DNA from 2 places in the Kluyvera sichuanensis genome. Region 2 is predicted to be linked to the other one. Evidence: predicted binding sites of a transcription regulator. Region 2 holds the regulator's gene; the other holds the start of a gene.
What was found. The regulator ArgR, encoded in region 2, controls arginine synthesis, uptake and breakdown. The targets are predictions, from matches to a motif close to ANTGAATAAAAATACANT.
Positions count from the first base shown of each region.

Region 1: argF (ornithine carbamoyltransferase) is a predicted target of ArgR. The motif match lies at 1,578-1,595, and genes of this name have one in related genera.

Region 1 covers NZ_CP162271.1:4,298,297-4,304,065, reverse strand. The annotation lists gene AB2B48_RS20635 (alpha/beta hydrolase fold domain-containing protein) at 1-232, shown strand, start outside; gene miaE (tRNA isopentenyl-2-thiomethyl-A-37 hydroxylase MiaE) at 229-987, opposite strand; gene rraB (ribonuclease E inhibitor RraB) at 1,040-1,462, opposite strand; gene argF (ornithine carbamoyltransferase) at 1,623-2,627, shown strand; gene AB2B48_RS20615 (YhcH/YjgK/YiaL family protein) at 2,713-3,165, opposite strand; gene AB2B48_RS20610 (pyrBI operon leader peptide) at 3,429-3,533, shown strand; gene pyrB (aspartate carbamoyltransferase) at 3,570-4,505, shown strand; gene pyrI (aspartate carbamoyltransferase regulatory subunit) at 4,519-4,980, shown strand; gene ridA (2-iminobutanoate/2-iminopropanoate deaminase) at 5,054-5,440, shown strand; gene AB2B48_RS20590 (glycine zipper 2TM domain-containing protein) at 5,716-5,769, shown strand, end outside.
Region 2 covers NZ_CP162271.1:3,197,785-3,203,553, reverse strand. The annotation lists gene AB2B48_RS15430 (NAD-dependent succinate-semialdehyde dehydrogenase) at 1-1,185, shown strand, start outside; gene AB2B48_RS15425 (barstar family protein) at 1,213-1,488, shown strand; gene yhcN (peroxide/acid stress response protein YhcN) at 1,542-1,808, opposite strand; gene yhcN (peroxide/acid stress response protein YhcN) at 1,909-2,172, opposite strand; gene argR (transcriptional regulator ArgR) at 2,549-3,019, opposite strand; gene mdh (malate dehydrogenase) at 3,475-4,413, shown strand; gene AB2B48_RS15400 (GntR family transcriptional regulator) at 4,535-5,164, shown strand; gene AB2B48_RS15395 (GntR family transcriptional regulator) at 5,151-5,769, shown strand, end outside.

The DNA.
Region 1 (5,769 bases), 1.1 Mb from region 2:
GCATGGCAGCACCGATACGCTGGTATCGCCACAGCAAAGTGCGCAGCTGTATAAGGCGCTAAAAGAAGAAGGCAATAAAGCCGATTATGTACTGCTGGAAGGGGCCGAGCACGGCGATGATCACTGGTATCAGCAACCGGTCATCGACCGTGTTGTAAGCTGGTTTAAGGCCACGCTCGGCGAGCCGATTAAGCATAGTACGCAGGCTAAAGACAAGAACGCGAACCTTTAAACCGGCACGCCGCTGTGGAAGCGGAACTCTTCATCCGGAGCGGTGATAAGCGACGCTTCCACTTCACCGAAGAAACGCACCCGTTCGCTGATATCGCCATCAGCGATTTGCTGCGCCAACGTCAGGTAGTCTTGATAATGCCGCGCTTCTGAACGCAGCAGCGACAGGTAAAACGCCTGCAGGTCGTCATCCAGATACGGCGCCAGCGCGGCAAAGCGTTCGCAGGAACGGGCTTCGATGTACGCCCCACAAATCAGCTTATCAATCAGGGTAAGGGGTTCATGCGTGCGCACCGCTTTGAGCATCCCTTTAGCGTAGCGACTGGCGGTGATTTTCACGTATGGGATATTGCGCTTCAGCATCGCCTCACGCACCTGTGTGAAGTGGTGCAGCTCCTCTTTTATCAGCAGCACCATGCTGTCGATAAGCTGCCGTCCCCATGGGTCGTCGGTCTGCGGCATCGCGCTTTTACCCATCTGTTTATGCAGCGCGGTAAAGTCTGGCTCAACGCCGTCGCGAAAGGTAAAGGCTTCATAAGGTTTCAGCCAGTCGAGCAGCGCCTGCGCGCCCTCTTTATCCGCCACATATTTACGCACCAGCAGCATCGCGGTTTGCGCCGCTTTTAGCTCACAGACTAGATGGTCGGTCAGCAACAGAGGAAGATTGGCCGGATCGCGGGCTTTATCGAGCCACGCCTGAGGCGTTTTACAGTGCAGGAAGTTGAGAACCGGGGAGAGTATTTGCGGGTAATCCATACCGAAATCCTTGTCCTACGGCAGCGGGCGCTGCCGTAGGTAATGTGATGACTTAGTGACGTACGCCGTCGTCTTCTTCGTCAACGAAATCTTCGTCGTCGTCATCACCCTCTTCGCCGTTCGGGTCTTCGTAGTAGGTTCCCCAACCGTCGTATTCCACTTCAAATTTCTCAGCCAGGTTCATCAGTTGCTCAACCTGCGCGTCGATAAGCTCTGCGTTCAGCGCGCTTTCGCTCAGGATATCGCAGCAGATCACGGTGTCGCCTTCTTCCACTTCCAGCTCTTCCGGTTCCGTCACTTCGTAGCCCAGCTTGAACGCTTCTACCGCCGCTTTCTCCAGACTTTCGAAATCGTCTGCGGAAAGGTGATGTTCTATGGTGTACAGCGCATCAGGATCGCTGCCGTCTTCCAGCAGTTCTTCAATGATCAGACGGGTCTCTTCGCGCTGTTCTTCCAGATGTTCAGGGTTTGCCATGGCTCGTTCCTCATAATGTGGCTGATACTCTTATTGTCACATACCGTTGCCATTGCCTCCACCTTTCCGATAAAGATTTGTTATTGGGGTTGCAAATGAATATTCATCCATATAAAGTGAATTTTAATTCAATAAGTGGCTTGAGCCAGGTGAGGGAATTATGTCTACTCTGTATAAAAAGAACTTCTTAAAATTACTCGATTTTACCCCTGCAGAAATCACCACCCTGCTGCAGCTCGCAGCAAAACTAAAAGCGGATAAAAAAAGCGGCACGGAGTCGCCGAACCTGACCGGTAAAAACATCGCGCTCATCTTCGAAAAAGACTCAACCCGTACACGATGCTCTTTCGAAGTTGCCGCATACGATCAGGGCGCTCGCGTCACCTATCTTGGATCCAGCGGCAGCCAGATTGGCCACAAAGAATCGATTAAAGACACCGCTCGCGTGCTGGGCCGTATGTACGACGGCATCCAGTACCGTGGCTACGGCCAGGAAGTGGTGGAAACGCTGGCCGAGTACTCCGGCGTGCCGGTATGGAACGGCCTGACCGATGAGTTCCACCCAACCCAGCTGTTGGCGGATCTGCTGACCATGCAGGAACACCTGCCGGGCAAAGCGTTCAACGAAATGACGCTGGTTTATGCTGGCGATGCGCGTAACAACATGGGTAACTCAATGCTGGAAGCCGCGGCATTAACCGGTCTCGATCTGCGTCTGGTGGCACCACAGGAATGCTGGCCAGAAGCGAGCCTGGTCGCAGAGTGCAAAGCGCTGGCGCAGAAGAACGGCGGTAACGTTACCCTGACGGAAGATATTGCCGCAGGCGTTAAGGACGCGGACTTTATCTACACCGACGTGTGGGTATCGATGGGCGAAGCCAAAGAGAAGTGGGCAGAGCGTATTGCGCTGCTGCGCGGCTATCAGGTGAATAGCGCCATGATGAAGCTGACCGGCAATCCGCAGGTGAAATTCCTGCACTGCCTGCCTGCGTTCCATGATGACCAGACGACCGTAGGTAAGAAAATGGCCGCTGAGTACGGCATGCACGGCGGGATGGAAGTGACCGATGAGGTGTTTGAATCTCCGGCCAGCATCGTGTTCGATCAGGCGGAAAACCGGATGCACACCATCAAAGCGGTGATGGTCGCAACGCTAAGCAAATAAACTCAACCAGTAGCCCGGCCGAGCGCAGCGACGCCGGGAAAACCCCGGAGTCGGTACTATCGCACCTCGTCCGGGCTACGGTTCATCATTCGACCAGAAGTTTCACAACCGCTTTACGCACTTTCGCAGGCTGCCCCACCGCGCACAGCGGCTTGTGGACTTCACCTGGGTAGAAGACCACGAAGTCACCTTCGCTCATCACCACCATCTTTTCCTGCACGCCTTCCGGCAGAAACGCGATATCTTTGTCCGCCAGCCAATCGGTGTCTGGCTCACCCGCAGGCTGGGTGCTGAACGCCATTCCTTCCTGGCCTTTCAGTACCACCTGGATATCCAGATAACGTGCATGATACTCGGCACGACGATCGGCAAACGGTTCGGTCATGTTCTCAGAGATCATATAGAACAGGCGGTTGCCGTCGATGTCATATTTCCCTTCCGGGGTAGCATCGGTAACGTTCGCCATAAGGTGGATAATAGCCTGACGCAGCTCTTCCGGCAGCCAGGACTGAAGGTGATGGATGTTGCCAATAATCATGATGACTCCACAAATAAAACAATGTTTCAATTTTCAGTTGTTATACGTAAATTCGCGATACCATACCAGTACTTTTTATCATGACTCTGCCATCCTGCTGGTTTAGCGCACACTTTTTCTGCCCTGCATAAAAATTGAATTTTTACGCATTAAAAATGAATTTTTATTACATGAGAATCGTTTTCGTTGATTAAAATGTGAATCAGGCGCTTGATTGCCAGATAAAGCTGCGTATAATGCCACCCGTTTTGCCGGGAGGAATTATGGTTCAGTGTGTACGACATCGCGTCTTACCGCGTCTGAAAACAGACGCTGGCCTGCCGTTTTTCCTTTCCGTAGCATCCGTATTCGTAAAGCCCCTTATTTAAGGGGCTTTTTTTTTGCGCCGTCGTCAGGAGATAACCATGGCTAATCCGCTGTATCAAAAACACATCATTTCCATAAACGATCTCAGCCGCGAAGACCTTGAACTGGTTTTGGCGACCGCCGCCAGCCTGAAAGCGAACCCACAGCCGGAGCTGCTGAAGCACAAAGTTATCGCCAGCTGTTTCTTCGAGGCCTCGACGCGCACCCGTCTCTCTTTTGAAACCTCCATGCACCGTCTGGGGGCCAGCGTGGTCGGTTTCTCCGACAGTGCCAACACCTCGCTCGGTAAGAAAGGCGAAACCCTGGCCGACACCATCTCTGTTATCAGCACCTACGTCGACGCCATCGTCATGCGCCACCCGCAGGAAGGCGCGGCGCGTCTGGCCACCGAGTTCTCCGGCAACATTCCGGTACTGAATGCCGGCGATGGCGCGAACCAGCACCCAACCCAGACGCTGCTGGATCTGTTCACCATTCAGGAAACCCAGGGCCGCCTGGAGAACCTGAACATCGCCATGGTCGGCGACCTGAAGTACGGCCGCACCGTCCACTCGCTGACCCAGGCGCTGGCGAAGTTTAACGGCAACCGCTTCTACTTTATCGCTCCGGACGCGCTGGCGATGCCGCAGTACATCCTCGATATGCTGGACGAGAAAGATATCGTCTGGAGCCTGCATAGCTCCATCGACGAGGTGATGGCGGAAGTCGATATTCTCTACATGACCCGCGTACAGAAAGAGCGCCTCGACCCGTCCGAATACGCCAACGTCAAGGCACAGTTCATCCTGCGCGCGGCGGATCTGGTCGGCGCACGCGATAACATGAAGGTGCTGCACCCGCTGCCGCGCATTGATGAGATCACCACCGATGTCGATAAAACGCCGCACGCCTGGTACTTCCAGCAGGCCGGCAACGGCATCTTCGCCCGCCAGGCGTTACTGGCACTGGTACTGAATAGCGAACTGGCTCTGTAAGGGGGAAACGACGATGACACACGATAACAAATTACAAGTAGAAGCCATCAAACGCGGCACCGTAATTGACCATATCCCGGCCCAGGTTGGCTTTAAGCTGCTGACCTTGTTCAAGCTGACCGAAACCGACCAGCGCATCACCATCGGCCTGAACCTGCCGTCCGGCGAGATGGGGCGTAAAGACCTGATTAAAATCGAAAACACCTTCCTGACCGATGAGCAGGTCAACCAACTGTCGCTGTACGCGCCAGAGGCGACCGTTAACCGCATCGACAACTATGAAGTGGTGGGCAAATCTCGCCCGAGCCTGCCGGAGCGCATCGAGAGCGTGCTGGTGTGCCCGAACAGCAACTGTATTAGCCATGCCGAACCGGTTTCCTCTAGCTTTGCAGTGAAAAAACGTGCCGATGACGTTGCGCTCAAATGCAAATACTGTGAAAAAGAGTTTTCTCATTATGTGGTGCTGGCCAACTAATTGCGGTTGGTATTGAAATGTTGCCTCTCTATAATGGCTAACACCTTAATACTGCAGTTCATCTGGAGATATCATGAGCAAAACTATTGCGACGGAAAATGCACCAGCAGCTATCGGCCCATACGTTCAGGGCGTTGACCTGGGCAGCATGATCATCACTTCCGGTCAGATCCCGGTAGACCCAAAAACCGGCAGCGTACCGGAAGACGTATCTGCTCAGGCGCGTCAGTCGCTGGAAAACGTGAAAGCTATCGTTGAGGCCGCTGGCCTGAAAGTGGGCGATATCGTGAAAACTACCGTATTCGTTAAAGACCTTAACGATTTCGCGACCGTTAACGCCACTTACGAAGCCTTCTTCACCGAGCACAACGCCACCTTCCCAGCGCGTTCCTGCGTAGAAGTGGCCCGTCTGCCGAAAGACGTGAAGATTGAGATCGAAGCGATTGCCGTGCGTCGCTAATTTGCTGTCATCACAGCAATAGCCCGACGATCGTTGAAAGGACATACAATCGGACTTTCAACGATCGATTTATTGTTGCCCTCCCATCTTTTTCCCCTCACCTCTCTACAAAAAGTGATTCATCGATAAACATATATCTTAATGATGTTTAGATATAAAACCAAAGACACCAGAATATATTTATATAATCCTATAAATAGGCTACGAACTTACTTTTCTACAAAATTAACCCTAAACTTCCTTGTTCTTATTATTAGTACTAACAAGGATTAGTTATGAATTTCAAAAAAACATTCTTCCCCGTTATTATTCTTTCTGCATTTACCCTG
Region 2 (5,769 bases):
CTGGCGAAACTGATGACCATCGAACAGGGCAAACCGCTGAAAGAGGCGGAGGGCGAGGTGGACTACGCGGCGAGCTTTATCCAGTGGTTTGCCGAACAGGGAAAACGGGCTAACGGCGAGATAATTCCACCGGCGAAGCCGGGTTCACGCATTCTGGCAACCCGCGAGCCTATCGGGGTGGTGGCGGCGATTACGCCGTGGAACTTCCCGATGGCGATGCTCACCCGTAAGCTTGGCCCAGCGCTGGCGGCTGGCTGTACCGGGGTGATTAAACCCGCCAATAACACGCCACTGTGCGCGTTCGCACTGCTGGCGCTGGCGAAGAAAGCGGGGATTCCGGACGGGGTGCTGAACGCCGTGGCGGGGAATACGCTGGAGATTAGCGACGCGATTATGGCAAGCCATGACGTGCGAAAAATCTCCTTTACTGGCTCAACCTCGGTGGGCAAAACGCTGGTGCGTAACGCTGCGGAAACCATGAAGAAAGTCTCCATGGAGCTCGGTGGCAACGCGCCGTACATCGTCTTTGAAGACGCGGATATTGACGCCGCCGTTCAGGGGGCTATCGCCAATAAGTTCCGCAACGCCGGACAGGTGTGCGTGAGCGTTAACCGTTTTTATATTCACGACAGCGTGTATGAGCGCTTCGTCAGCCAGCTTGCTGTCGCCGTGAAGGCGCTGAAGGTGGGGAACGGGCTGGATGACGGCGTGATCGTGGGGCCATTGATTGAGGCTGCTGCGGTTAAAAAAGTGCGTGAACACGTTGAGGATGCTGTCGCGAAAGGGGCCAAAGTGCTGGCTGGTGGGCAGCCGCATGCGCTGGGCGGTAACTTCTGGCAGCCGACGGTGCTGGGTGACTGTCAGGAAAAAATGCTGCTGGCGCAGGAGGAGACGTTTGGTCCGCTAGCGGCCTGCTTCCGTTTTAGCGATGAAGACGAAGTTATTCAGCGCGCGAATAATACGCCTTACGGTCTGGCGGCCTATTTCTACACCCAGAACCTGTCCCGCGTCTTCCGCGTCTCGCAGGCGCTGGAGAGCGGTATGATCGGCATTAACGAATGTGCCGTTTCAACCGAGCTGGGGCCGTTTGGCGGCGTGAAGGAGTCGGGGCTTGGGCGCGAAGGTTCAGTGCTGGGGCTGGAAGAGTACCTCGAGGTGAAAACGCTGCACATTGGGGGACTTTAGTCTGTTGAATAGGGGAGAGGGCGTAAGATGAAAATCTATACTTTTGATTTTGACGAGATAGAGGATCAGGGCGATTTTTATCGGGAGTTCGCCCGTCTTTTTGCCCTCGATCGTGAGTCGATTCGCGATCTGGACGCGCTCTGGAGCGTGGTGACCGGCAATGTAATACCGCTACCGCTGGAGATTGAATTCCTGCACATGGACGATAAGCAGCGACGACGCTACGGCGCGCTGATTCTGCTGTTTGATGAAGCGGAAGAAGAACTTGAAGGCATGCTGCGGTTTAACGTTCAGCGCGGATAAAAAAAGCCCTCGCCGAAAGGCGAGGGCAAGTCGTCGGACAAGACGACGAGGGTTTATTTGTACAGTTCAGCCGTAGCGTGCGAGCTGTCGCCGGAACGGGCTTCGATAATGCGGTAGCTGCTAGCGCCTTCTTTCTCTGCTTTTGCGGCTAACTGGCTACGCATATCCATTGGGTCGCTACCTATCTGTGAAACGGAAACGGTGCCGATGGACTGTAGGTTCTGTGCCTGATCTGCGCTCACCTGATGTACTGCGGCGCTTGCGCCGAAAGAGAGTACGGATGCCAGACCAAGGGATGCGATGATAATTGCGCTTTTCATATACTTTACTCCTCACCTTATTTTGCAGCGGTGAGAGGATGCTGATGCTTATTCCTGGGACCGCTGGGGATATTTTTTTTCAATACCGACGTACTGCGTCTTATTTATACAGTTCAGCCGTTGCGTGCCAGCGATCGCCAGTACGCGCTTCAATGATGCGGTAAGACGATGCACCTTGTTCTTCCGCTTTCTTGTTCAGCATCTCATGCATATCCATCGGGGTTGAACCGACGGAACCAATGGAAACGGTGCCGATTGACTGACGGGTTTGTGCCTGGTCGCTGTTGATAGAATCAGCGGCGAAAGCGCCAAACGAGATAACGGATAGGATGCTCAGAGCGGCAACGGTAGTTTTGATTTTCATGATACTCACCTCGTCGAATTTTTTTGGAAGGCCTTTGTTTTGTGACCCTCATCACGAAATTAAGTATACACTAATCACATGAAATATTAATACCCCGCTAATTGTTTCCCGTGTAATTACTTGTCAGGAATCGTCATTTTTAGAACATATACGTATAAAAAAACGCATATTTTGGCAAAGTTGTCGGCCAATAATGCGTAAAATCAAAAAGATAGGATAATTTGATGTTTTGTGCGCTTAAGTCGGGATATATTCACTGTATCTATGTGAATGCACAAAGAATCGCACTAAATGTTAACGGAACGGCAGTGAAAACGGCGGGGCGTTGGCGGGAAAACAGACTCCTCCGGAGGAACCAGAGGAGTATCGCGAGGGATTACAGTTCCTGTTCGAACAGAACCTGAATGGCCTCGTAGAGATCTTTAACAGTGAAACCCCGAGCAGGCGTGGTGAAGATCGTGTCATCACCGGCAATGCTGCCGAGAATCCCTTCCGCTTTGCCCAGCGAATCCAGCAGACGTGCAATCAGCTGCGCTGCACCAGGGCTGGTATGAATGACGACGACGGCGTCGTTGTAGTCAATATCCAGAACCAGGTTCTTCAGCGGGCTGGAGGTGGTTGGCACGCCCAGCTCAGCCGGCAGGCAGTAAACCATTTCCATTTTGGCGTTGCGGGTACGCACTGCGCCAAACTTCGTCAGCATACGGGAGACTTTGGACTGGTTGATATTATCGAAGCCTTCTTCCTGTAAGGCCTGAACAATTTCGCCCTGAGAGCTAAATTTTTCTTCCTTCAGTAATGCTTTAAAGGCTTTAACTAATTCTTCTTGTTTAGTGGAACTTCGCATAAGTCACCTGACTATGGTGGTGAAATTAACATTATTATGCATATAGGTGAATTTTTATGCAAAACAATTTATCCCAAGGGGCTAGGCCAAATAGAGAAAGGCGGGATTTTAGCAAAAATTAGACCTAAGAAACATGCCTATATCACGGGATCCAAATAAGTTAAAAGTAAATGAATTGTTATTAAATTGCTGTTGTTTTACGCAACATGCTGAGTATATTGTAATCGATAGTTGATGAAAGTTTGGTTTCGTAGATAGACCTTTTTCGGGGAGTAGTGCGGTAACGCCAGCAATGCTGCTGGAGGCTCCGCATTCTGTAAGCAATTATATTGTAATTATTTACCTTGTGAATTAAGGTCGCCGCAACGGAGTAACAACAGGTATCTCTTGCGTCGGTTATGCGGTCCACGACAGGTTATTACCTGAATGTCATTAACCATAATAAGGAGTTTAGGATGAAAGTCGCAGTCCTTGGTGCCGCCGGCGGTATTGGCCAGGCGCTTGCCCTACTACTAAAGACCCAACTGCCTTCAGGTTCAGAACTCTCCCTCTATGATATTGCCCCCGTCACGCCTGGCGTGGCTGTCGATCTCAGCCATATTCCTACTGATGTGAACATCAAAGGTTTCTCTGGTGAAGATGCGACGCCTGCGCTGGTAGGGGCGGATGTTGTCCTGATCTCTGCCGGGGTAGCTCGTAAGCCCGGTATGGATCGCTCCGATCTGTTCAACGTTAACGCCGGGATTGTCAAAAACCTGGTGCAACAAATCGCAAAAACCGCGCCAAAAGCCTGCATTGGTATCATTACCAACCCGGTGAACACCACCGTGGCGATCGCCGCCGAGGTGCTGCAAAAGGCGGGCGTGTACGACAAAAATAAACTGTTCGGCGTGACCACGCTGGATATCATCCGCTCCAATACCTTCGTCGCTGAACTGAAAGGTAAAAAATGCGGCGACGTCGAAGTTCCGGTTATCGGCGGCCACTCTGGCGTCACGATTCTTCCTTTATTGTCGCAAATCCCAGGGGTCAGTTTCTCCGAGCAGGAGGTGAATGACCTGACCAAACGTATCCAGAATGCGGGTACCGAAGTGGTGGAAGCAAAAGCCGGCGGCGGGTCAGCCACGCTGTCCATGGGCCAGGCTGCAGCACGCTTTGGGCTGTCTCTGGTTCGCGCCTTGCAGGGCGAGAAAGGGGTGGTTGAGTGTGCCTATGTTGAAGGCGATGGCGAATACGCTCGTTTCTTCTCACAGCCGCTGCTGCTCGGCAAAAACGGGATTGAAGAACGTCAGTCTATTGGCAAACTGAGCGCTTACGAGCAGCAGGCGCTGGAAGGGATGCTGGATACGCTGAGAAAAGATATTCAGCTTGGCGAAGATTTTATTAATAAATAGTGTGTGATGCCGGAACGTTCGTTCCGGCTTCTTTCAGGCCGCGTGCCCGCAAACAGGTTGCTCGATCAAACGTTAAATCTGCTAAACTCCCCGCGTCTTATTGGTTATCAACGAGAACGTCGTGAAAAAGATCCAAAGAAAGCAAACTCGCGATCACATTACCCAAATGCTGCGCTATGAGATTCTCTCCGGCAATATTCGTGCAGGAGAAGAGCTGGCGCAGGAGAGTATTGCTGAGCAGCTAGGGCTTTCTCGCATGCCGGTTCGCGAGGCGCTGCAGTCGCTTGAGCAAGAAGGATTTTTGATCCGTTTGCCCAATCGGCATATGCAGGTTGCCCATCTTGAGCCCGACCATGTCAGCCATATTTTTCGCGTTATTGCGGTGATGGCTGCAGAGCTGTTTACGCTTATTCCGTCAACGGCATCAGACGTGCTGAGCGCTCGCGCCCAGGCGCTGGCGAGCGGGCAAGACAAAACGCTTGAGCTTGAGTTTCACCTTGCGCTGATTGCTTATGTTAACAATCGCTATCTTGAGAAAGCCTATCAGCAGTTCCTGGATGGCTATATCTCCTATGTGATTCTACATCTGAAGGAAGAGTGCCAGGAGTCAGCGTTGCTGCTGATGGAACTCAGCGCGGCGATAGGCCGGGGCCAACACGACGAGATTGTGCAGGCTACGCAGCGTTATTTCCTCTCTTTAGCGGAAATAATGCGTCAACATATGAAGGATTGGGAAAGTGCAGAAGCCTAAATTAGGGAAAATTAAGCTTCTTTCAGCGAAAGAACAGGTAGCTGCGGTGCTGCGTAAGGCTATTCTGTCGCGGGAATTAGTAGAGGGTCAGGAGATTACCCTGGAAGGGATCGCCGGAATGGTTGGCGTATCCAGCATGCCAGTACGCGAAGCGTTTCAGATTCTGGCCGCCGATGGGTTAATTAAGGTTCGCCCTAATAAAGGCGCGGTGGTTTTAGGGATCAATGAGCAGACGATTCGCGAGCATTATGAGATCCGTGCTCTGCTTGAAAGCGAGGCCGTTGCTAAAGCCTCTCGCCCCGGAACCGATATTTCGCGTATTGCACAGGTGCATTACGCGGCAGAAAAGGCGCTGGCCGCCAATAATTCCGCTGAATATTCAGACCTGAACCAGGCATTTCACATGGAAATCTGGAATGCGGCAGGCAATGAAAAGATGAAAGTACTGCTTTGTAACATGTGGAATGGACTCTCAATGGGCCACAAGGTTACCGAAGAAGAGTATGCCGAAATTTCCATCCAGGAACATAAAAGTATTCTGCAAGCCCTTGAAATTCATGATGAGACGTTGGCCCGGCAGCGTATGCGCGCACACATTATCCGTT